Regions from separate parts of the Marinobacter sp. 1_MG-2023 genome, predicted to be linked through region 2. Evidence: predicted binding sites of a transcription regulator. Region 2 holds the regulator's gene; the other holds the start of a gene.
What was found. Region 2 encodes sigma-54, which starts transcription at its own class of promoters, with help from an activator protein. Its sites were predicted from a motif close to ANTGGCATNNANNTTGCTNT; they were not measured.

Region 1: the regulator sigma-54 is predicted to act here: its motif matches at 6,969-6,988, upstream of Q4606_RS18125 (pilin).

The regions. Positions count from the first base shown of each region.
Region 1 covers NZ_JAUOST010000011.1:65,641-77,310, forward strand. Annotated here, with positions in the region: gene Q4606_RS18105 (methyl-accepting chemotaxis protein) at 1-2,008, shown strand, start outside; gene Q4606_RS18110 (cob(I)yrinic acid a,c-diamide adenosyltransferase) at 2,199-2,756, opposite strand; gene Q4606_RS18115 (2-dehydropantoate 2-reductase) at 2,795-3,895, opposite strand; gene Q4606_RS18120 (valine--tRNA ligase) at 3,898-6,750, opposite strand; gene Q4606_RS18125 (pilin) at 7,034-8,245, shown strand; gene Q4606_RS18130 (DNA polymerase III subunit chi) at 8,300-8,818, opposite strand; gene Q4606_RS18135 (leucyl aminopeptidase) at 8,838-10,331, opposite strand; gene lptF (LPS export ABC transporter permease LptF) at 10,580-11,670, shown strand, end outside.
Region 2 covers NZ_JAUOST010000001.1:1,240,965-1,252,634, forward strand. Annotated here, with positions in the region: gene rng (ribonuclease G) at 1-173, shown strand, start outside; gene Q4606_RS05685 (YhdP family protein) at 211-3,984, shown strand; gene yjgA (ribosome biogenesis factor YjgA) at 3,991-4,521, opposite strand; gene mgtE (magnesium transporter) at 4,544-5,905, opposite strand; gene Q4606_RS05700 (HPr family phosphocarrier protein) at 6,000-6,269, opposite strand; gene rapZ (RNase adapter RapZ) at 6,276-7,160, opposite strand; gene ptsN (PTS IIA-like nitrogen regulatory protein PtsN) at 7,190-7,660, opposite strand; gene hpf (ribosome hibernation promoting factor) at 7,747-8,055, opposite strand; gene Q4606_RS05720 (RNA polymerase factor sigma-54) at 8,161-9,702, opposite strand; gene lptB (LPS export ABC transporter ATP-binding protein) at 9,877-10,602, opposite strand; gene lptA (lipopolysaccharide transport periplasmic protein LptA) at 10,630-11,160, opposite strand; gene lptC (LPS export ABC transporter periplasmic protein LptC) at 11,144-11,670, opposite strand, start outside.

The DNA.
Region 1 (11,670 bases), on a different contig from region 2:
CGTAGCGCTGATGAACCGATTGCCGATGCTGTACAAGTTCAGCCTTATCAGTGTTCTGTTTCTTCTGCCGATTGGTGGGTTGTCCTGGTTAGTAATGACTGAGCTCAACCGCTCGGTTGCGACAATGACTCGCGGTGTAGAAGGCCTGGAGCAATTGCGTCAGATTGATCATCTTGTAGATGCATCCATGGACTACCGGGACTATCGCGCACCGGCGGTGGCTAAAAATGAAGACACCCTCATGGTCCGCTCAGATGAGGCAGCTGAAGATATTGCCTCCATTCTTGATAGCCTGGCGGCAGAGCCACGCTCGTTTGACGCGTCCGGGGCCTGGGCGGACCAGGTTGAGGCGCTACGGGATGACTGGCAAAGACTCCGTGCGGATGACAACTACCAGACCAACTTTGATCCTCAGTTCAAGTACTATCAGGAGTTTGTCCAGAAAGTTTTGGCACTCCTTCCCGCCACCATCGAAACCTCCGGGCTGGGCCATGGTGTATCGAGAGAGAACCTGCTTATTCTCGGGTTGATTCGCCAAACGCTGCCGGAAGCGCGCAGCGTGATCGGACAGGCCCGCTCCTATGGACTCTACGCATTGGTTGAAGGGCAGGTTGGTTATGCTCTTAGCGAAACTTTCAATGAGATTTATGACGGCCTCACCAACCGCAGCTCGCTCCTTTCTCCAGCTCTGATACTTGCTGCCGACGCATCTCCCGCACTGAACGCTGGCGCAGGCGATACGTTTCGAAAGGTTGATGAGAGCTTGTTGAACGTCCGCGAACTGCTTGATGTGAATATTATTACGCCCATGCGACTGGAGATGTCCTGGCAGGAGTATGACTCGCGTATCGTTGCGCAGTTGATGGGTTTTGGCGAGCTGAAATCCGCTGCGTTTGATGTGATAGAAAATAACCTGAATGCCAGCCTGGAACAGGAAGTCAGCCAGCGTCGCCTGATTGTGGTGGCGTTGATTGTGGTTCTGCTTATCGTTGTGTATCTCTATATCGGCTTTTTCATGTCTGTGCGCACGGCGATCAACCGGTTCAGTGAAGCAGCACGTAAGGTTGCCGCAGGGGATATGACCACCCGGATTTCACTTGATAACCGCGACGAACTTGGTGAACTGACCGGTGAATTCAACAACATGACGGATCGAATGGCTGACCTGATACGATCTGTAGGTCAGACGACCTCAGATGTTGACCAGCAGGCTGCGCGAGTCAAGGATACGGCCGCCTCCAACAGTGAGGCCGTGGCACGTCAAATGTCGGAGAGTGGCCAGATTAATGAAGCCATGAGCCAGATGGTTGAAGCTGTGAACGAGGTGACGGAAAGCGCCCATCGAGTTGCAGACAGTGCGTCAGCGGCTGAACAGGACACAGAAACCGGCCGCGGCGTCGTCTCGGATACCGTGGAAACCATCAACCGGCTGGCCACCGAAATTTCCAGTGCGGTGGATGTGATTAACCGGGTTAGCGAAGACAGCGACAACATCAGCCAGGTGCTGGTGGAGATCAAGGCAATAGCGGGACAGACCAACCTGCTGGCGCTCAACGCCGCGATTGAAGCGGCCCGGGCGGGTGAGCATGGGCGCGGGTTTGCGGTGGTTGCCGATGAAGTACGATCCTTGTCCCAGCGCACTCACAAGTCCACTGAAGAAATCGAGGGTATGATTTCCCAGCTCCAGAGCGGCGTGAAGGATGCTGTAGCGGCCATGACCAATAGCCGCGACGTCACCCAGACAACTGTCGAGAAATCCGGCGAAGTAACGGAAGCACTGAGCCGGATTGCCAAGGGTATTTCGGTCATCGTGGACATGAGTCATCAGATTGCCCAGGCTGCTGAAGAGCAATCAGCGGTATCTAAAGATGTGAATGCCAGTGTGGCCCACATTGGTGAGCTGGGTACATCGACGGCGGCTAATGCCGAAGAAACGCTGGCCTCATCGCGGCAGATGTCCGAGTTGACGGCTTCACTGCAGAGACTTGTTGAGGCGTTTAAAGTTTAAGGTCGAGTTGCCGCTGTGAGTGAGCTGAAGACAACTCCTCAGCTCGATGGCCCGGTAGCGTAAAGGCTCTAGAAACTGTGCGGAGCCATGGATGGCGGAGCCAAGCGTACATGGAGGTATTCACAGCGTGTTTCTGGAGCCTTTACGCTACCGGGCCCAGCTCCAAAGTCGTTTTCTGGCATTCTGAATGCTATAGGCCCGATTTCTTCTGGTCCCAAAGAATCTCTTCAGCGCCTTCCCGGCGCGCTAACACCCTCGAAGCTACAAACAACAGGTCTGATAGACGGTTAAGGTACTGGCGTGCCAGCAGGTTTATTGAATCCTCATGGCTGAGGGCCACCACCACACGCTCCGCGCGGCGGCAAACGGCACGGGCCAGGTGGCATTGGGCTGCGGCCGGGCTGCCGCCGGGCAGGATGAAATTTTTCAGGGGTGGCAAGGGTTCGTTCATATCATCCAGCAGGTTTTCCAGCCAACTGATGTGATCGTCGTTGATTGCCTTACTGCCAGGAATGGCAAACTCTCCGCCAAGATCAAACAGGTGATGCTGAATGCGGCGCAATGGCTCAAGCATTTCATCGTCGCTATCCAGAGTTTCAATCAGCAGGCCAATATGGCAATTCAGCTCATCGGCCATACCCATCGCCTCAACGCGCTGGGCATTTTTGGCAATGCGGTTGCCATCGGCCAGGCCGGTCGACCCGTCGTCACCGGTGCGGGTGTAAATCTTGGAAAGGCGATTGCCCATGAAGAGTGCTCCTGTTTAAAACCCATTTATTTAAAGCGTTACAAACCTTTTACTCGGTCGGTCAGCATTTGGTTTACCGGCGTGGCAATACCGTGGCGCTCTCCGCATTGCACAAGATAGCCATTGATAAAATCAATCTCGGTTTTACGCCCAGCTATAACGTCTGCGCGCATGGACGAAGTGTTGCCGGCTGTATTTCTCGCCACTTTCTCAATACGCTCCCGAAGGACCAACGGCGCTACCGCCTCCGAGGTTTCGGCCTGCAGCAGAAGAGATATCTCTGAACAAAGCCCGTCAACATTCTGTTGATAGAGTGGCGAGCCCAGAATATCGCCATTAGGGCAGTCGAGCAGGGCGGTAAACGGATTGATCCCCGCATTAACCACCAGCTTCTGCCAAAGCCGTTGCAGAATCTTGTCCTCAGCATGAACCCGCAAACCAGTTGCGGCCAACTGTTGAACAACATCTATTACATGTTCAGCCGCAGAAGCAGTAAGTGCACCTACCCAGGTGTCACCAGCCCCGGCATGAACCAGCACATCCTGCGATGGCCGGTTCGCCCCTTCGGTAGTGCTGGCCGCCAAAATCGGCCGTTGCGGCCAGCGCTCAGCAACTGCTTGCTGGCTACCTAAGCCATTCTGAAACAAAACCACGGGAGTATGTTCCGGAATATATGGTAGCCAGTCATTTAAAGCCGTAAGCGTATCTCCGGCTTTCGTTGTTACTACAAGCAGCTTTACGTTCTCAGTGGACTTGAGTGCTGGAATGCTAATAGGTTTTCGGGTTTGACCAGAACCCGGCGAAGCCTTCAGGAAGTTCCTCCCGAAACCTTGCGGAGCCATGGGTGGAGTGCGAGGCACTTCACGGGCAAGCCATGGACGGCTTGCCCTGGACCTTTGGCGCGACGCAGGAGCATTAGCGCCAAAGGGCGGAGCAGAGTTTACAAGGATGTATTCACAGCGTGTTTCGGGAGGAACTTCCTGAAGGCTGAAGCTTCTCCGAAGTTCACCACCAGAGAGCCGAGGCAAAAAGCCACATTGGCCAGGCGGCAAAAGGGCGGCCCAAAGCCGCCCCAAAGAACCCGCTCCAAGAATGGCAATCAACCCGCCACTCCCGGAACCCTCATCCGCAGACACCATGCTTACATGGCCTCAATGTCTGCGCGCTGTTGCTGCAACCGGCTCTGGTTACCCTGAGCTTCAGCCAGCTTCTCCTGCTCCTTGGCGACAACCTCCGCCGGCGCCTTGGCAGTGAACTTCTCGTTCCCCAGCTTGCCCTCCAGTCGCGCGATTTCCTTCTGCAGGCGCTCCAGCTCCTTGTCCAGCCGCTTCAGCTCCGCATCTTTATCGATCAGGCCGGCCATAGGCACCAAGACTTCCATATCGCCAACCAACTGGGTGGCACACATGGGCGCATTATCACCCTCAAACCACTCCAGACTCTCCAGCTTGGCCAGCGAACTGAGGAACTGACGGTTTTCATTCATGCGGCGCTGACCGTCAGCACTGTTCCCACGTAACAGAACCGGAATCTTTTTCGCCGGCGAAATGTTCATCTCACCGCGAATGTTACGCACGGCCACGATCACACCCTTCAGCCACTCAATGTCTTCGACCGCTTTCGCATCGTGCTTGCTCGCATCCACCTGCGGGAACGGCTGCAGCATAATGCTGTCACCGGATTTGCCAGCAAGTGGCGCAATGCGCTGCCAGATTTCTTCCGTGATAAACGGCATGATCGGGTGCGCCAGGCGCAAGACGGTTTCCAGCACGCGCACCAGAGTACGCCGAGTGCCGCGTTTGGCTTCGGCAGTGGCGTTATCGTCGCTCAGGGAAGGCTTGGATAGCTCAAGATACCAGTCGCAGTACTCATTCCAGATGAACTCATACAAAGCGTGGGAAGCCAGATCGAAACGGTATTGATCCAGATGACGGGTCACATCCTGCTCGCACTGCTGCAAAGCGCTGATGATCCAGCGGTCAGCCAGTGATAAGTCAACGGCTTCCCCATTCACACCGCAGTCTTCACCTTCGGTGTTCATCAGTACGTAACGGGCAGCGTTCCACAGTTTGTTGCAGAAGTTGCGGTAGCCTTCCAGACGTTTCATGTCCCAGTTAATGTCACGGCCTGTAGTGGCCATGGCAGCCAGCGTAAAGCGCAAAGCATCAGTGCCGTGAGCAGAAATACCTTCCGGAAATTCCTTCTCGGTTTGCTTGGCAATTTTCTTGGCCAGCTTGGGCTGCATCAGGTTGCCGGTTCGCTTCTCAAGCAGCGGTGCCAGATCGATGCCGTCAATCATGTCCAACGGGTCAATTACGTTGCCCTTGGACTTGGACATCTTGTCGCCATGCTCGTCACGGATCAGGCCGGTGACGTAAACGGTTTTGAATGGAACCTGAGGCGTGCCGTCTTCATTTTTCATGAAGTGCATGGTCATCATGATCATTCGGGCAACCCAGAAGAAAATGATGTCAAAACCGGTCACCAGGACATCGGTAGGGTGGAACGTCTTCAGGCGCTCGGTGATTTCCGGCCAGCCCAGTGTGCCGAAGGTCCAAAGTGCCGAGCTGAACCAGGTGTCCAGTACGTCGTCGTCCTGCTTCAATACAAAATCTGCTGCCAGGTTGTGCTTCTGACGTACTTCATCTTCGCTGCGGCCAACGTAGATGTTGCCTTCGGCGTCGTACCAGGCTGGAATGCGGTGGCCCCACCATAACTGGCGAGAAATACACCAGTCCTGAATGTCACGCATCCAGGAGAAATACATGTTTTCGTACTGCTTGGGCACAAACTGGATACGACCATCTTCCACGGCTTCGATGGCTGGTTTGGCCAGTTCTTTCGCATCTGCAAACCATTGGTCGGTCAGCATTGGCTCAATGATCAAACCAGAGCGGTCGCCACGGGGAACACTCAGAACGTGATCTTCCACCTGCTGAACCAGCCCTGCGGCTTCCATGTCAGCAACGATCTGTTTGCGCGCGTCTTCACGGGTCAGGCCTGCGTACGCTTGAGGCAGGGTGCCATCCAATTCCGTGTTTTCGGTTCCGTCACTGTTGAATACTTCTGCCTGTTCCCGAACGTTTGCATCCTGGGTCAGCACGTTCATCATTGGCAGGTTGTTGCGCTTGCCCACGGCGTAGTCGTTGAAATCGTGAGCCGGGGTAATCTTGACGCAACCTGAGCCTTTTTCCGGGTCGGCATGGTGATCTGCAATCACCGGAATGCGACGGTTTACCAGCGGCAGCATCACGAACTTGCCAATCAGGTGCTGATAGCGCTCGTCATCCGGGTGGACGGCTACTGCGGTATCGCCCAGCATGGTTTCCGGCCGGGTGGTGGCGACCACGAGATAATCTTTACCGTCTTGAGTCTTGGCGCCATCGGCCAGAGGGTAACGCAGGTGCCAGAAAAAGCCTTTTTCTTCCTTGTTCTCTACTTCCAGGTCGGAAATGGCGGTATGCAGTTTCGGATCCCAGTTCACCAGGCGTTTGCCGCGGTAAACCAGGCCGTCTTCGTACAGGCGGATAAACACTTCCTGTACGGCTTTGTAGAAGCCGTCATCCATGGTGAAGCGTTCGGTGTCCCAATCCACCGAGTTGCCGAGCCGGCGCATCTGGCTGGTAATAGTGCCGCCAGATTCTTCTTTCCATTCCCAGATGCGCTTGATGAACTCATCGCGGCCGAGATCGTGGCGGGTTTTGCCTTCTTCCGCAGCCAGTTTGCGCTCAACCACCATTTGGGTAGCGATGCCTGCGTGGTCACTTCCTACCTGCCACAGGGTGTTGTGACCCTGCATACGCTTGTAGCGGGTGAGGGTGTCCATGATGGTGTGCTGGAAGGCGTGGCCCATGTGCAGGCTGCCGGTCACATTGGGTGGTGGGATGGCGATGCTGTAGGACTCGCCCTCTCCGCTGGGGCGGAAGTACCCTTTGGATTCCCAGTTTTCGTACCACTGGCGCTCAATGTTTTCTGGCTGGTAGGTTTTTTCCATGGGTTTTTCTAGCGACCGTTTGATTGATTCACAAGGGGAAATTAAGACGCTGGATTATACATGGTCGCTTGCCTTCGAGCCATGGAGGTCGGCTTCGGCAGGCTGTGCCCCACCTTCGGGTATGTGAAACCGACATGTAGTCGTGGAAGATGTTCGCTGTTTTTCTCTATAATCGCCGGCTTTGCTGCGTGGGTGCGCCTCAATAAACCTCAGTCATAATTGGCTCAGGTCTTTCGCTGTGCACTCGCCGGTCACTCTGTAAGCATCTTAACGAGGGGATACCATGGATTTGGTTTACAAGAACGAGAAGCCGTTGCTCAAGATAGCGGTCGTGTTTTCAGCGATTGTCTGGCTTGCATTGGTTGTCGGGACGTTCGGGATTTTGTTGTTGTACTTGCTCTTGGGCTATGTGTTTTTTCTGTTTGCACATTCGGCATTTATCTCCCACCTGAAAGGCTCAGGTGTGCGCATCAGCCAGGATCAGTATCCAGATCTCTATGAGCGGCTTGTTCGTTGTTCTGAAAAAGTTGGCGTTACAGAATTGCCTGAAGCATACCTGCTTCGCACCGATTTCTTTAACGCACTGGCCACCAAGTTTCTCGGTCGTCACTTTGTGGTGTTGTTTACCGATGTGATTGATGCCCTGGAAGATCAACCGGGTGCGGTCGACTTCTATATTGGCCATGAACTTGGCCACATACACCGCAAACATCTTTCTTGGCGCGCGTTTGTCATGCCCGGCTCGCTTTTGCCTGTGGTTGGGCCGGCTTTGCGCCGCGCAGAGGAGTACACCTGTGATCGCTACGGCGTTGCCTGTTGCCAGTCTTCAGAGGATATCAAGGCCGCCATAGCGGCAATCGCTGCAGGGGATACCCGCTGGAAGACCATCAATGTGGATGCTTACCTCAGTCAGATTCAGGCAACCAGTGGGTTCTGGATGTCGTTCAACGAACTGACCGGCGACTATCCGTGGCTGACAAAACGCATGGCGACCGCTTTGGCACTGACACAAGGCAGGGAGGTCAAGCATCCTCGCCGCAGTATCGGCGCCTGGGTGCTATCGATGTTTGTGCCCCGGTTGGGTGGTGGTGCTGGCGGAGCTGCATCCCTGTTGGTAACTGTCGCGATCATCGGTGTGCTGGCTGCCGTGGCAATTCCTGCATACCAGCAGTATGTCGAAAGGGCACGTTATTCGGCTGCATATTCTATGGCTCAGGAAACCCAGGCTCGAGTCAACTCCTACGCCAATGAAAACCAGGCTTGGCCGCTAACCATGCAAGAGCTGGGCTATCCGGAGCTGACATTGGAGAATGACGTTCAGAACTATACGATTGATGTATATGAAGAGGGCGTGATCGGGGTCGAAATGGGCGTGGACAATTCCGGAGAGCCCAAATATATCGTACTTGAACCTGCCGTCGATGAAGGCGAGATCAGTTGGATCTGTTACGGTCAGAATGTAAACGAAAAGCACTTGCCAGCGAATTGTCGTTAGTATCGTTGCATGCGCAAGCTGGAAGCTCTAATCCAGCGCTGTCCAAGTGTATGATCACGATCGCGATCGTTGATCATACACTTGAGCCTCGACACCTAAAGCGCGCAACTGCCTGAAATGCGCCCGCGCCTGATTCAGAACATTCGGGTCGTTATGAGCAACCAGCGCAAGCCTTTTGAACCGGTCTGCATTCGCCGGCAAGGCTGCTGAAAGAATGATCACCGTATCCCAGTCTTCCGGAGCGGGCGGGTAGAGCAGAATACCGACGGGGTCGGAACAGGTGGTGGTGGAATCCTCTGCAATGCTGTGGGGGATGAACGCGTCTGGGCTGATGTTCCAGAGTAGGTCGTCCAGTTCTTCGGCTTGTTGCTGGGTGTCGCACACAATGCACACCCGATCGCCCTGTTCCCAGGCTTTATTTACAAGCTTGGTAGCGTGCAGGTTGCGGGCTGTAGGGGTGTCTTGCAGGAGTATATGGAACCAGTACCGCTGGTTTTTATCCTCCTGTCCCGTTGCCTGCCGGGAGGCACCGGCAGCATCGCTGCCGGTTTGTGTTGCCGGATTACCGTTCATAGTTTTCCGTTAGCTTCCATTACTTGCCGGCGTGGGACATGAGGTAGTCGACAAGCAAGGGAACCGGACGGCCGGAGGAACCTTTGGCTTTGCCGGAGTGCCACGCAGTTCCGGCGATGTCGAGGTGGGCCCAACGGTATTCTTTGGTGAATCGTGACAAGAAGCAGGCAGCGGTAATAGTGCCCGCCGAACGGCCGCCGATGTTGGCCATGTCGGCAAAATTGCTGTCCAGCAGGCTCTGGTACTCGTCCCAGAGAGGCAGGCGCCAGGCTTTGTCGCTCGCGCGATCACCTGCGGTCAACAGTTCGTTTGCCAGTTCGTCATTGTTTGCCAGTAGGCCTGTAGCCTCATGGCCAAGGGCGACGATGCAGGCACCTGTGAGCGTGGCCAGATCAATCACTGCTTCCGGGTCGAACTTTTTCACGTAGGTGAGGGCGTCGCAGAGAACCAAGCGGCCTTCGGCATCTGTGTTGAGAATTTCAACGGTCTGGCCAGACATGGTGGTTACAATATCGCCTGGGCGTGCAGCATTGCCATCGGGCATGTTCTCAGCGGCAGCGATTACGGCAACCACATTGACCTTCGGCTTGACCTCCGCAAGGACCTGCATGGCGCCGAATACGGCAGCGGAGCCGCCCATGTCATACTTCATCTCGTCCATACCAGCGCCCGGTTTCAGGCTGATGCCGCCGGTGTCGAAGGTGATGCCTTTACCGACAAGAACGTGGGGCTTGTCTTTCGCGTTGCCACCGCGGTACTCCATAACAATCAGGCGGGGTGGCTGGGTGCTGCCCTGGCCAACGGCCAGAAGGGAGTTCATGCCCAGCTTTTTCATCTGCTTTTCATCAAGGATTTCAGTCTTGATGCAACCGTGATCGGCAGCAAGCTTGCTCGCTTGTTCGGCTAGCCATACCGGGTGACAAATGTTTGGTGGCATGTTGCCGAGGTCACGGGTGAAATTCATACCGCGGCCTGTCGCCAAACCGAGATTGAACGCTTCTTTCTGGGCCTTGGCTGTACCGGAAGCGGCCACCAGGATTTTTTTGAGCTTGCGTGCGGCCGGCTTTTCGCTCTTGAAGTCACTGAACAGGTAAAGCTGCTCTTCCAGTGTGCGGCCGATCAGGCTGAGTTTTGCCAGCTCCGAACTCTGGCTTTCATCGCCGTTCAGCCCGGTGTCTGTCAGGGTGATGTGAGCACTTTTTGAAGGGCCATCTTTCAGGGCGCTCGTCATTGCGGTCAGCGCCTTGCGGAAGCTTGCGCTAGTGCGGTCTGCATCCTTTCCGGTACCGACGATAAGAAGCCGGCTCCAGTGCTGGTCACTAAGCGGCACCATGGTGGTTGCTGCATTCTTACCACTGATATCCCCGGCTTTCTGGAGCTTGCTTATCAGCCCTCCCAATACGCCGTCCACCCCGGTAGTAGAGGCTGGCCAATCGCCTTTTTCCGGCAGGGCGACGACAAGGCAGTCGGCTTTGGTACTTTCAATGGCTTTACTGTTGAGGCTGAAGTTCATGGAAACTCCTGTAGGTTGTCCAGGGCGGCCGCAGCTGTTGGCGGCGAGAATGATTTATTTCGATCCTCCAAGCATTGGGGCTTGCTGTCGGATAATCAAGCGGGAAGAGCAGGTTAGTTCACTTAACCGGCAGAGTATCTGTCACGGCCTTAACGTCGCTGTACTGTCATTCGGCCCCAAGGTTACTTAGAATACGCGCAGTTATCCTATTCCTCCATGTTTCGGTCTACACGGGCAGAAAAACCGTTTTGAGCATTATTTTCCGCTATCTCATACGTCAGGTTATGGTCAGTATGGTTGCCGTTTCGGGCATCCTTTTGCTGGTATTTATGAGTGGGCGATTTCTTAAATATCTGGCTGGCGCCGCAGAGGGCAAGATTGCACCGGGCGTTCTGTTTGAAATCATGGCTTACCGTTTTCCAGGATTTCTTGAGCTTATTCTGCCGCTGGGATTATTCATCGGCATATTGCTTGCCTACGGGCGGATGTATCTGGAAAGCGAAATGACCGTTCTCTCGGCCTGTGGTGTCAGTGACCGTCAGCTGCTCTCGAAAACCCTGATGGGCAGCCTTGTAGTAATGCTGATCGTAGGAAGTATGAGCCTGGTCATCTCGCCCTGGGGTATGAAACAGGTGGAAGAGATTTTCGCCGAGCAGGCAAAGGCGACGGAATTCGAGTTGCTTGCACCAGGCCGCTTTCAGGAGCTTTCATCGGGTGGGCGAGTAACCTATACCGAAGCACTCAGTGATGATAAGCGTCGTCTCGAGGGTGTATTCATCGCAGAGTACGGCCGTGATGGATCGGGTGTGAGTGTTATTGCCGCGGATTCCGGATCCCAACTTATTGATGAGGACACGGGTAGTCGCTTTCTCATTCTGGAAAACGGGGCCCGCTTCGACGGTATACCGGGAAAACTGGATTACCAGATTACCGGTTTTGAAGCCTACGGCCTGAAAATCCGTAGCGGTAGCAGCGGCGACGTGGAACTGGACGAGGGAGTGACAACCTTACAGCTCATGCGTTCAGATGATCCGAGAGACAGGGCCTTGCTGCACTGGCGGTTCTCATTACCGCTGATTGTTCCGATCGTGACGCTGCTGGCGGTTCGGCTCAGTAGGGTTAATCCGAGGCAAGGACGGTTTTTTCATCTTTTGCCCGCGATGCTGGTTTATATCGCCTATCTTGGCCTGCTTATCGTTGCCCGCGATGCTATGTCTGACGGCAAGATTCCTGAGTGGTTGGGAATGCTCTGGGTGCATGCAATCTTCCTGGCCCTTGGTCTCTGGCTGCAGTTTGGTCCGGCCTGGCTCCACAAAAGAAGAGTGAAGCAGGAAGGGGT
Region 2 (11,670 bases):
GGGTTTATGATGCCGAAAGCTATCTGGTAATGGCTTCCCAGAGTGTGGTTGATCGACTACTGGATGAGGAGTCTGACAACGTGGCTGACCTTGAAACCTTTATAGCCAAGACGGTCCGTTTCCAGGTGGAACCATTTTATAGCCAGGAGCAATACGATGTGGTTTTGCTCTGATTTTGGAGCAATCTACCGGCGGAGGGGGTGACTTAGAGTGACACCCCGGATGCCTCCTTCCGACAGCCAGCCAGCCCGTTTGATTGCGCTGCTGACCAGCACTTTCTGGTGGCTGTTGGTGGTTGCTCTGGTGCTGTTTGCTCTCTACGCCGGAATCGGAAGGCAGCTCACCCATAATATTGATGCCTTCCGGGATGACCTTTCCCGCGAGCTATCCGCCCGCCTTGATCACGACGTCAGTATTGGCAGCCTCTCCTCTCGCTGGTTCTGGCTTGACCCTTCCTTTACGGCGGAAAATATAGAAATCACTAACCCCGATACCGGGGTGCGGGCATTGCATCTGCAGCATCTGACTATTCGGTTTGACGCATTGGCCTCGTTGATGCGTTTTAGAGTTGTATTCGAGGATTTTGAGGCTGAAGGGCTCGATTTGACGCTGAATCAACGTGACAGTGGCGATCTCGGCGTTCGAGGAGCGGATTTCCAGGAACCCTTCAACAACCGACTCCGGTATTGGCTGGAAGTTGCCGGAAAGTGGCTGTCAGACCCTTACATAAAAGTCACTCGTGTAAGCCTGGGTATCCGGGATAACCAGGGCCAGCTCAGGCACCTCGACATTCCCCAGCTTGACCTGAGATACCAACAGGGCCTTTTTCGTGCATCAGGGCGCGCTATGCGATCCGCAACGACCCAGCAGCTCGCCAGTTTTACGCTCGTGGGGAAGCACTTCTTTCGCGGTGATTTTACCGGCCAGCTTTACCTCGATGTGGATTCCGGACGCCTGTTCGACGGCCTGATTGATGAGTATCAATGGAAGGATATACGCGTAGAAGGCTTTGATCTGGGTGGTGAGGCCTGGCTTACCTTCCGTTCAGGTGTCTTGCAGCAAGTCAACGGGACGGTCAGGACGCCGTACCTGCAGCTCGGTGTTGGAGGGGAGTCTCTGGCGCCGCTAGAAGATATCAGCGCCCGATTCGGCTGGCGCCGCCATAATACTGTCCTCGAAGCAAAGGAGGGTGCCAGCGCACAACCTGAAACCATTGGGGAGTGGCACCTGAAACAGCTGGCCTGGACCTGGAATGGTGACACAGTGCCGCCGTTCAGTCTGCTTTTGTCGCCCCAGCCCGAGGGGTTCTCTTTAACAGCTGACGCTCTTCCCTTGCTCCCGTTAAGACGGCTTGCCGAAACCCTGCCTCTGCTGCCTGATGTGGCCCGTGAAGCGCTCGAACAGTATCGTCCCGTCGGTTTTCTCGATGGTATGACGCTCAGCATTCCGGGCAATACAGGCAGTAGTTTCGAATTATCCGGGCGCCTCAGGGGTGTCGGGGCAGCCGCATACGGGGGTGCTCCAGCGGTACAGAACGTGAATGGGTTCATTTACGTTGATCAGACATCAGGCTATGTGGAGGCCCGCTCAGGCATTCAGCCCGTTGCTCTCGGCTTTCCTCAACTCTTTGGAAGCGAGTGGTCGTTACCCGAACTTGCCGCTACCGTCGCCTGGAAGCTGGATGGATCTGTAACCCGGGTATATGCGTCAGACATAACCATGACCTATGGCGAGGACACCCATCTGACCGGCGCTTTTGACCTGAAACTGGACAGGCAGGGTGAGGACGATCTCGGATTGCGAGTGGCTGTCGAGAATGCAGATGAATCCATGTTGGCGGACTTTGTACCTGCAAAGGTCGTGGATGCCGGCCTTTACGAATGGCTTACCTCCGCTATAGAAGAGGCAGATATTACTTCGGGTGTGTACTACGGCCATGGACAGATTGGTGGAGACGCACCTTCGGGGTCGTTTGTTTCCTCCATGTGGTATGAATTCGAGAACGGCATCGTCCGCTACGATGAACAATGGCCGGAAGTGACGGAGGCACGTGGAAGAGTTGCCATACAGAATGGCGACACTCTGGTGTCTCTGGAGTCGGGAAAAACCGGTGGGTTGGCGCTGAACCCCGCAACCGTTGCGGTTATTCCCGGCGATGGCGGGGCGCGGGTCCGAGTGGATGTGTCAGCACCTGTGCCGGGTAGTGCTATCGCATTCTGGATGACTGACAGCCCATTTGGGGCGATGGCCGGCACTCAGGCTTCAAACCTGAATTACGGTGGCGACTACTTGCTTGATCTGGATATTGACCTGCCACTTGATAATGCTGGAGGCGTGGTCGTGGAAGCCGATGTCAGTACGTCGAACGGCTATGTAGGGTATCCGGGTGCGGACCTGAGTTGGGAGGATATTTCCGGGTCCCTGAAATACCACTCGGAGAAAGGTTTTTCAGGAGATCCGCTCAGTGCCCGGTTTCTCGGTGAGCCGGTCGAGGTTATGTTCAGCCAATCCTCTTCGGATAAAGCTTCTGATGCCGACGGGCTTAGCATCAGGCAAACCGGCTCCCTGTCTGTACCTGACGCGCTCCGTCAGGCCGGTTTGGCTGAGGGGGGAGAGAACAATGGCAGCGGACAAAGCAAATACGGGTTGAAAGGGAGTATTGATTATTCTGCGGAGCTCAATGTGGACGCAGATACAGCTTCGATCATCACCGTTCGCTCAACCCTTGAAGGATTGGCTATTGATTGGCCCGGCCCGTTTTCCAAAAAATCGGCAGAGGCGACGCCGCTGGTTGCAAAAATTGATCCGGCGGAGGCAGATGGAATTGGCATCACCGGGAGCTGGCAAGATCGGGCGACCTTTGATCTGCTGCTGAAAAGTTCCGGTGTTGAGCTGACGTTCGACGAATTGTACCTCGGCGATCAGACGCTCACGAATATTCACCTGGAAGCACTCGATCTGGGCGATCGCTGGATTTTAACAACTCGCTCCGAGCGGGCGGTCGGCAGAATCGTTTTCCCGGCCGACGATCGCCCCATAGCTGCAAATTTTGAAGTAGTACGCCTTATCCGGAATGACGCCACGGCAAATGATGAGCCGGAGTTGCTGACGGTCGAGCAGCAGTTGGAAGCCTTCCGGGCGATGGATATAGCGAACTGGCCAGATGTGGATATAGATATTTCCGAACTGCAACTGAATGGGGGCAGCCTTGGGCGTTGGTCCTTCCACCTGCGACCAGAGCCCTCCCAACTCAATATCAGCGGCATCGAGGGGCGGTTAAAATCCCTCACGCTTCTCGGTGATATGACCTGGGGCGTAATAGACAACAGAGAAACCAGCCAGTTTACCGGGTCGGTTTCTGGCGGTGCGCTGGCGGATCTTGGCGAGCTCTTCGATACGGATATCCCGCTTTCCAATAAGCAGACGGACGTTCAGCTGGAACTGGACTGGCCAGGTCGGCCGGATGAGTTTGAGATTGCGGGGCTGAGCGGCGAGGTCAGCTTACGACTGGATGATGGTGTGATTCTGGAGCGCAACAACAGTGCCCAGATATTCCGGGTATTCAACCTGCTCAATGCCGATACCCTGTGGCGCAGGCTCAAACTGGATTTTTCCGATCTGTATGAGCGAGGTGTAGCGTTTGATGCGATCTCAGGCAAGGCGAGGCTGAACGAAGGTCTGCTGACCATGGATCCGGAACTCCAGGTTGTGGGGCCTTCGCTAGCCTTCAAGCTCAGCGGTAACACAGACCTGGCAAATGAAGCGCTTGATATGCGCCTGGTGGTCGTTTTGCCACTGACCCAGAATCTTCCCCTGGCAGCGTTGTTGATGGGCGCCAGTGCGCCGATAGGGGGAGCTCTTTTCGTACTGGACAAGGTGCTGGGCGACCCATTGAGCAAGTTGACCAGCGCCACTTACAACGTCACCGGCACCTGGGACGAGCCCAAAGTAGATCTCAGGCAGGTTTTTGATACCGGTGGCTAATCTGGGTTAGGCCTCAACCTCGTCAATACGCTCCCTCAGGTAGCGGAACAGTTTGCGGGTCTGGCCAGTATTTTTCTGCTTTTCAACGTCCCTGCGGGCGTTGCGAACCAGATTGCGTAAGTGTTGTATGTCAGCATCCGGGCAGTATCTGAAGAACTCACCCGCCACGGCATCACCTTCTGCAATCATACGGTCACGCCAGCGTTCAGCCAGGTGATGGCGACGTGTATGTTCTTCGCTGCCTGAATCGAAGGCATCAATGGCACGCTGCACCGCTTCCGGATCATCTTCCTGTCGGATAATCTTGCCGATGTACTGCAGATGGCGTCGCTTGGCTTCGTTCTGGCGAATCCTGCGCGACTCTTCAATGGCATGTCTCAGAGTATCGCTGATAGTAAGCGTATCAAGCTGCTCATCGCTCAGCTCCATCATGCGCTTACCAATACCCTGCAGTGCGTGCATCTCCCGCTTGAGCTGGGATTTACTCGGGCCGGAATATTCGTAGGTATCGTTATCTTCGTGATCGCTGTCAATCATTAGTGCATCCAGGGTTTTCGAGTCAGGCGTAGACGATGGTCGCAAGGCCCAGAAATGACATGAAGCCCACCACATCTGTCACGGTGGTCAGTATAACGCTGCCGGCCAGGGCAGGGTCGATGTTCCGGGATTTCAGGAATAGTGGCAGTACCGTGCCCACCAATGCGGCGACGACCAGGTTGATAACCAGCGCAGCGGCAATGATAGCGCCTATAAGGACATCCTGGAACCAGGCCATGGCGGCGGCCGCCACGACGACAGCCCAGAGCAAACCATTGAGAATACCCGAGAGAAACTCCCGGTTCAGTAGCCAGCCTACATTGGCGCCACTGATTTGCCCCACGGCCATGCCCCGGATAACCAGAGTGAGAGTCTGGCTGCCTGCTATGCCCCCCATGCTGGCCACGATAGGCATCAGTATCGCAAGGGCGACAACTTTGTCGATGGTGCCCTCGAACAGCCCAATTACCCCGGAGGCAGTGAAAGCCGTGATCAAATTGACACCCAACCAGACAGCTCTGCGGCGGGTGGTCTTCCATACCGGAGCAAAGGTGTCTTCATCGTCATCGAGGCCGGCCATGCTCAGCAGCGAGTGATCTGCATCCTCCCGGATAACATCTACCACGTCATCGATGGTGATCCGGCCCAACAGGCGACCCTCGTCGCTCACAACGGGGGCGGAAATCAGGTCGTAACGTTCAAACAGCGTGGCCACTTTAGTATCGGAAAGGGTGACGGGAATAGGCTCGATATCGGTGTCCATGACTTCCCGTACCGTTGCGCTCTGGTTGGATACAAGCATTTTGGTAATGGGAAGCATGCCGATAAACTCGTCCCTGCGGCTTACCACAATCAAGCTGTCGGTCATGGGCGGTAGCGCTTTGTGCCGGCGCAGGTACCGCAAGACCACATCCATGCTCAGGTCGGGGCGCACGGTGATGGTATCCGTGTTCATCAGGCCGCCGGCGGTGTCTTCCGGGTAGGAAAGCACTTCTTCGACCCGCTGCCGGTCCTGTTCGTCCATGGTGTCCAGGACTTCCTGGATCACCGCATCCGGCAGCTGTTGCAGAAGGTCGGCGAGATCGTCGGACTCGAAGTCCTCGATGATATCTGCCAGCTCCTGAGCATTCAGGCGGCTCAGGTATTCGGCACGAATATCTTCATTAAGATACTGGAGAACCTCGCCTTCCAGCTGTTTGTCTACCAGGTTCCATAGCACGGCACGCTGGCGTGGAGGCGAAGATTCAAGCAGGTGAGCGATATCACTGGGGCTCAGGCCGCCATTGAGAATGCGGGCGACCTGTTTCAGGGCGCCACTGTCCAGCGCTTCACTCAGTGAGCGTAGACGTTGGCGGGCTTGGCTTTTTTCCAGAATATCGGACATGAATCACCTGAGCTCAGAAAACACCTGCATTATAACGGAGTTAGGCTGTGCACGTGAGAAAGAGTTACAGGGATGTTCAGTGAAAAATGGTGAGTTACTCACCTTCCCCGAAATAGTCGTTGATCAACCCGGCAAGGGCCTCAATAGCTTCCTGCTCGCCCGGGCCGTCTGCCACGAGTTCCACTTCTGTGCCTTTGCTGGCAGCAAGCATCATGACCTGCATGATGTTTTTTGCGTCCACCTCGCGACCTTTGCCGCAGACTTTGACGGAACAATCAAATGCCGACGCTGTGGCAACCAGCTTGGCGGTGGCCCGGGCATGCAGACCGAGTTTATTGATAATCACAATATGCTGCCGTATCACGCTGGTTCAGACCTCTTTCCGGGCCTGCAAATGCGGTAGCTCGGTGTGACGTACCTGAGCGTTACTGGTGTGTTCCCGGAAGTGCCGCCCCAACTGTTCGCAGATATAAACAGATCGGTGCTGACCGCCAGTGCAACCAATGGAAATGGTCATGTAGCTGCGATTGCTATCCGCAAAGGAGGGAATCCAGCTCTCCAGAAACGTAATGAGGTCGGCTATCATTTTTTTGCTTGAAGGCTCTTTTTCAAGAAACTCGATCACTGGCTGATCAAGGCCTGTAAACTTTCGCAGGCTGGTATCCCAGTAGGGATTGGGCAGGCAGCGCACATCAAACACATAATCGGAATCCAGAGGTACGCCGTGCTTGAAACCGAAGGACTGGAAAAGCAAGGCCAGTTCCTGATCCTTACGACCCGCTACCCGCTGCTTCACCATATCCCGCAGCTCATACATCGACAGCCCTTTGGTGTTGATGTAAAGGTCCGAGAGCTTTGAGAGCGGCTCAAGCAGACTCTTTTCGTTGCTGATTGCCTCCCTGAGCGAGGTTTTGTCGTCGCTCAGCGGGTGCTTGCGCCGGGTGGCATGGAAGCGTTGCAGCAAGGACTGTTCATCGGCATCCAGAAAGATGATCTCTACCTGAATGTCATCTCTGCGAAGCTTGCGGTAAATCTCCTCAAAATTGGCCAGTTCGCCGGACAGGTTGCGGGCATCGATACTGACCGCCATTTTGTCGAGTCGCCCGGGAGCACTCTGGTTAGCAGCTTCCCGGGTAAGAGGAAACAGCAGCCCGATCGGCAGGTTATCAATACAGTAGTATCCGAGGTCTTCCAGTACGTGAAGGGCGGTACTCTTGCCGGAGCCGGACCTGCCACTGACGATGATGAGCTTCATGATGAAACAGCCTGTTCCCAGAGTGGATGTCAGCCGCTCGCGGCGGTCATGCGTTGGTAAAGCGTGCTCGCATCTTCGCTCTGCCTGAGACGGTCACAGAAGGTACGCTCATTGAATTTCTCGGCGAGCTGGCTCAGTAACTCAAGGTGCTCACTGGTGGCTTCCTTGGGTACCACCAGTGCAAATACAAGATCCACCGGCTGGTTATCAATCGCATCAAACTCGACGGTTTCGTCCAGCGTCATCAGAACGCCAATAACGTGCTCAAGCCCTTCCAGGCGGCAGTGGGGGATGGCGATCCCCTGGCCGATTCCAGTGCTGCCCAGCCGCTCACGAGCGATCAGATTGTTGAAAATCTGGCTCTCGCTGAGTGAATCATTTTGCTGACGGATCTGCTCGGCAATGAACTCCAGAACCCGCTTTTTACTCGAGGCGGGTACCTTACACAGGGTCAGTTCCGGTGCAAGAATGTTGTCTATTGTCAGGGATGTGTCGCTCATGAATCGACCGCGCTTCCGTTAAAATAAAGCTGCGGCACGTTGTCCGGGCCGCAGCTTGATTAGATTACATGCCTGAAAATGGCCGCCTATCGGGCGGTATTTCCCTGCATCCTGTCCAGGCTTTTCTCTTTGTGCTTGAGGATCTGTCGGTCAAGCTTGTCGACGAGGCCGTCGATAGCCGCATACATATCCTCGTTTTCCGCCTTTGCGTGAATCTCACCACCAACCACGTGGAGCGTAGCATCGGCGATCTGCCGAACCTTATCAACTTCCAGTGTTACCTGGCAGTTACTGATATGGTCGAAGTGCCGCTCCAGCCGTTCAAACTTTTCGGATACATATTCCTTCAAAGCGGGAGTCAGTTCTACGTGATGGCCTGAAATGTTGAGTTGCATAGACGTCTCCTGTTGTCATTCGTTCCGGCTCCTGGAGCCGGACTGAGTGCTGGCGTTTGTGACTGTGCCAGCGAAATCCGTAGTAGTCAGTTAACCGTGTCCGGTTCAAACCAGGCGCTTGCGTTCGTTCGAGGGCGGAATGTGCATGGCTTCGCGATATTTTGCAACTGTGCGCCTCGCCACTTTGATTCCCTGTTCCCCAAGCATGGTCGCAATCTTGCTGTCACTCAACGGCTTTTTAGGTGTTTCGGCCGCAATCAGCTTTTTGATCATGGCGCGAATCGCGGTTGAGGAGCATTCTCCGCCCTCGTCAGTGCTGACGTGGCTGGAAAAAAAGTACTTCAGCTCGAAGATACCCCGAGGGGTATGCATGTACTTCTGCGTCGTTACACGGGAAATGGTGGACTCATGCATTTCCACTACCTGGGCGATATCAGAGAGAATCAGCGGCTTCATCGCCTCCTCTCCATGATCCAGAAAGCCCTGCTGGTACTCAACAATACGTGTGGCTACCTTCAACAGAGTTTCGTTCCGGCTTTGCAGGCTTTTTATGAACCACTTGGCCTCCTGAAGCTGGTCACGAAGATAGGTATTGTCAGCGCTGCTGTCCGCACGCTTTATCAATGAAGCATAGCTGGCATTCACGCGTATGCGCGGTGCAATTTCCGGATTCAGCTCCACGCGCCACCGGCCGTTGTGTTTGCGTACGATGACATCGGGAATGACATAATCCGGTTCTGTGCGATCGATAATGTCACCAGGCCGCGGATTTAGGCTGGTGATCAGCGCGAGCACATCACGCAATTGATCTTCTTTTAGGCGGCTGCGGCGAAGCAACTGGGCATAATCGCGATTGCCCAGCAGATTTATATAATGGGTGATAACCAGACGCGCCTGGGCCAGCCAGGGTGTTTCCGGGGGCAGTTGGTTGAGTTGAATCAACAGGCAATCCTGCAGATCCCGGGCGAAAACCCCCGGCGGATCGAAGTACTGCAGCCGCCGTAAAACGGCTTCCACTTCATCCATTTCAAGAGGGTCTTCATCGCTCTCGTCACTCAGGCCCGCGTAGATCTCATCAAGTGTACTGGTGAGATACCCGCGCTCATCTACCGCATCCATCAAAGCATGAGCAATGGCCTGATCCCGCTCACTCAACGGAGTAAGGTTGAGCTGCCATTCAAGATGGTCCCTGAGGGTTTCGGTCGGAGAGTTCCGGGTTTCGAAATCGTGGTCGTTCTCATCATCGTTCCGCGCGGCCGGGGCGGGAGCGGACTGATAAACATCTTCCCAGGCGGTATCTACGGGAAGATCATCGGGAAGCGCATCCGGTATTTCGTTTTCGGACTGCCAGTCCGGGCCGGTTTCGTTTTCATCCCAGTCAGAAGCGTTAGAGTCACCAGCTACGTCGGCCGAAACTTCCTCCGACGCGGTGTCTTTGTGCTCGCCCTGATCGTTATCGGCTGGGGTCGATTCAGACTGGTCGTCATCTTCCGAGGCTTCCAGCAGGGGATTGGATTCCAGGGCTTGCTGGATTTCCTGCTGAAGATCGAGAGTTGATAACTGCAGAAGCCTGATCGCCTGTTGCAGCTGGGGCGTCATGGTCAGGCTTTGACCCAGCTTTAATTGTAATGAGGCTTTCATAACCATCGCTCAGGATCCGTCACTTATACCCACTCTGAATTTCTTGCATTGACTAAAAAATCTATGTATGCCGGCTACTTGCCGCCACTTTAGATTATCCTAGCAAGTTCTTTGCCGAGTTTACTTGCTCCGGGTCTGCAAAACAATCGAACGGGTGTAACCGAGTGTCGAAAACAAAGCTTACAGGTGAAATTCATTGCCAAGGTACACTTCTTTAACTTGTTGATTGGCCAGAATAGATTCCGAATTTCCAGAGGCAATAATGTGGCCACCTGAAACAATGTAAGCGTTCTCGCAGATATCCAGTGTTTCGCGCACGTTGTGATCGGTGATCAGAACACCTATACCTTTGTCCCGGAGGTGACGAATAATCTGTTTGATATCACTCACGGAGATAGGGTCTACACCTGCAAATGGCTCGTCGAGCAGAATAAAGGCGGGTTCCATCGCCAGAGCGCGGGCGATCTCAACCCGGCGGCGTTCACCCCCGGAGAGCGCCATGCCAAGGCTATCGCGAATATGGGTGATGTGAAATTCTTCCAGCAACTGCTCGAGCTTCTGCAGGCGGTCAGCACGATTGAGGTTTTTGCGGGTTTCCAGAATCGCCATGATGTTATCTCGCACGGAGAGCTTGCGGAACACCGAGGCTTCCTGCGGCAGGTAGCCAATCCCTTTGCGGGCTCGTCCGTGCATGGGTAAGGGCGTAATGTCCTGGCTGTCGATGGTTATGCGGCCATTGTCGGCGTTCACCAGCCCTACAATCATATAGAAACAGGTGGTCTTGCCGGCGCCGTTAGGGCCGAGCAGTCCGACGATTTCACCGCTGCGAATTTCCAGCGAAACATCGATGACCACTTTTTTCTGTTTGTAGCTTTTCGCCAGGTTGCTCGCTCTGAGAACTGCCATCGAACCTCTGTTTGCTGTAATCAGCTGTTATTGGTTGGAGTTGGTACCGCGGGGCTGGATGATCATTTCGACCCGGCCCGGGCCAGCGCCGGTATCCTCGCTGCCTTCTGCAGTGACCACTCGTTGCTCGGTATCGTAATGAATAATGTCGCCGCTGAACACGTTGCCATTCTGCTCAATCACAGCCTCGCGTTCAAAGGTGAGCTGTTTGTCAGAGGCCGACCAGGTTATGTTGAGGGCTTTGGCGTCGGTCTCACCTTCTCCGCTGGTAACCGGCTGCTGGTAGCGTGCAGGAGTACCATTGGCCTCAATGCGGTTCAGGCCTTCGGCGCTGCGATACAGAACGACACGTTCCGCCGTTAGACGGGTTTTGCCCTGAACCAGTTCTACAGCTCCGGTGTAGGTGGCAATGCCCTTACCGTCGTCGAGACGAGCGCTGTCAGCGCTGACGGTAATAGGGGAGTCGGAGTCAAGATCAAATGCCATTGCCGGGCCAGTGAGGCTTGCAACCAGAATGCCGGCAAGCACTTTGCCCATTGAGTTATCTGACGGTTTCATAGCGTCCTTCCACCTGGGAGTTGAGTTCCAGAATGCGTTCATCAATCCACGCGTTCATGCCTTTAGCCCGGGTAGTGCCCACGCTGTCAGTAATTTCTACAAAATCATCGGTGTAGACTTTACCCTGATTGTTGTCCAGGGTCAGGCTCTCTGTGACCAGAGTCGCTTCACGCTCACCAATAGTGCGCACCACGCGAACGTTGCCGGTCAGGTGTAACAGGTCTTCGCCCTGCAGCAGGTTGCCGTTCTCGGCTTTGAGTACCCATGGCTCAGTTTCGGTTGCGCTGAACACCTCTGCATTGGGCAGCTCCATGGTAGCCCGGTTTCCCTCTTCAAACTGTTCGATACGGGGGCTGGTAAAAACGATCTTGCGATTGCCTGCGTCATCGTAAGATGTGTAGCTGCCGTTGATTACAAAACCGTCGGGTTCACCCTCTCCTCGGAGCTGTCTGGCATCGCTGTAACTGGTTACCGGTGATTCGTCACTTTGCCACAGAAGGAAAAACGTGG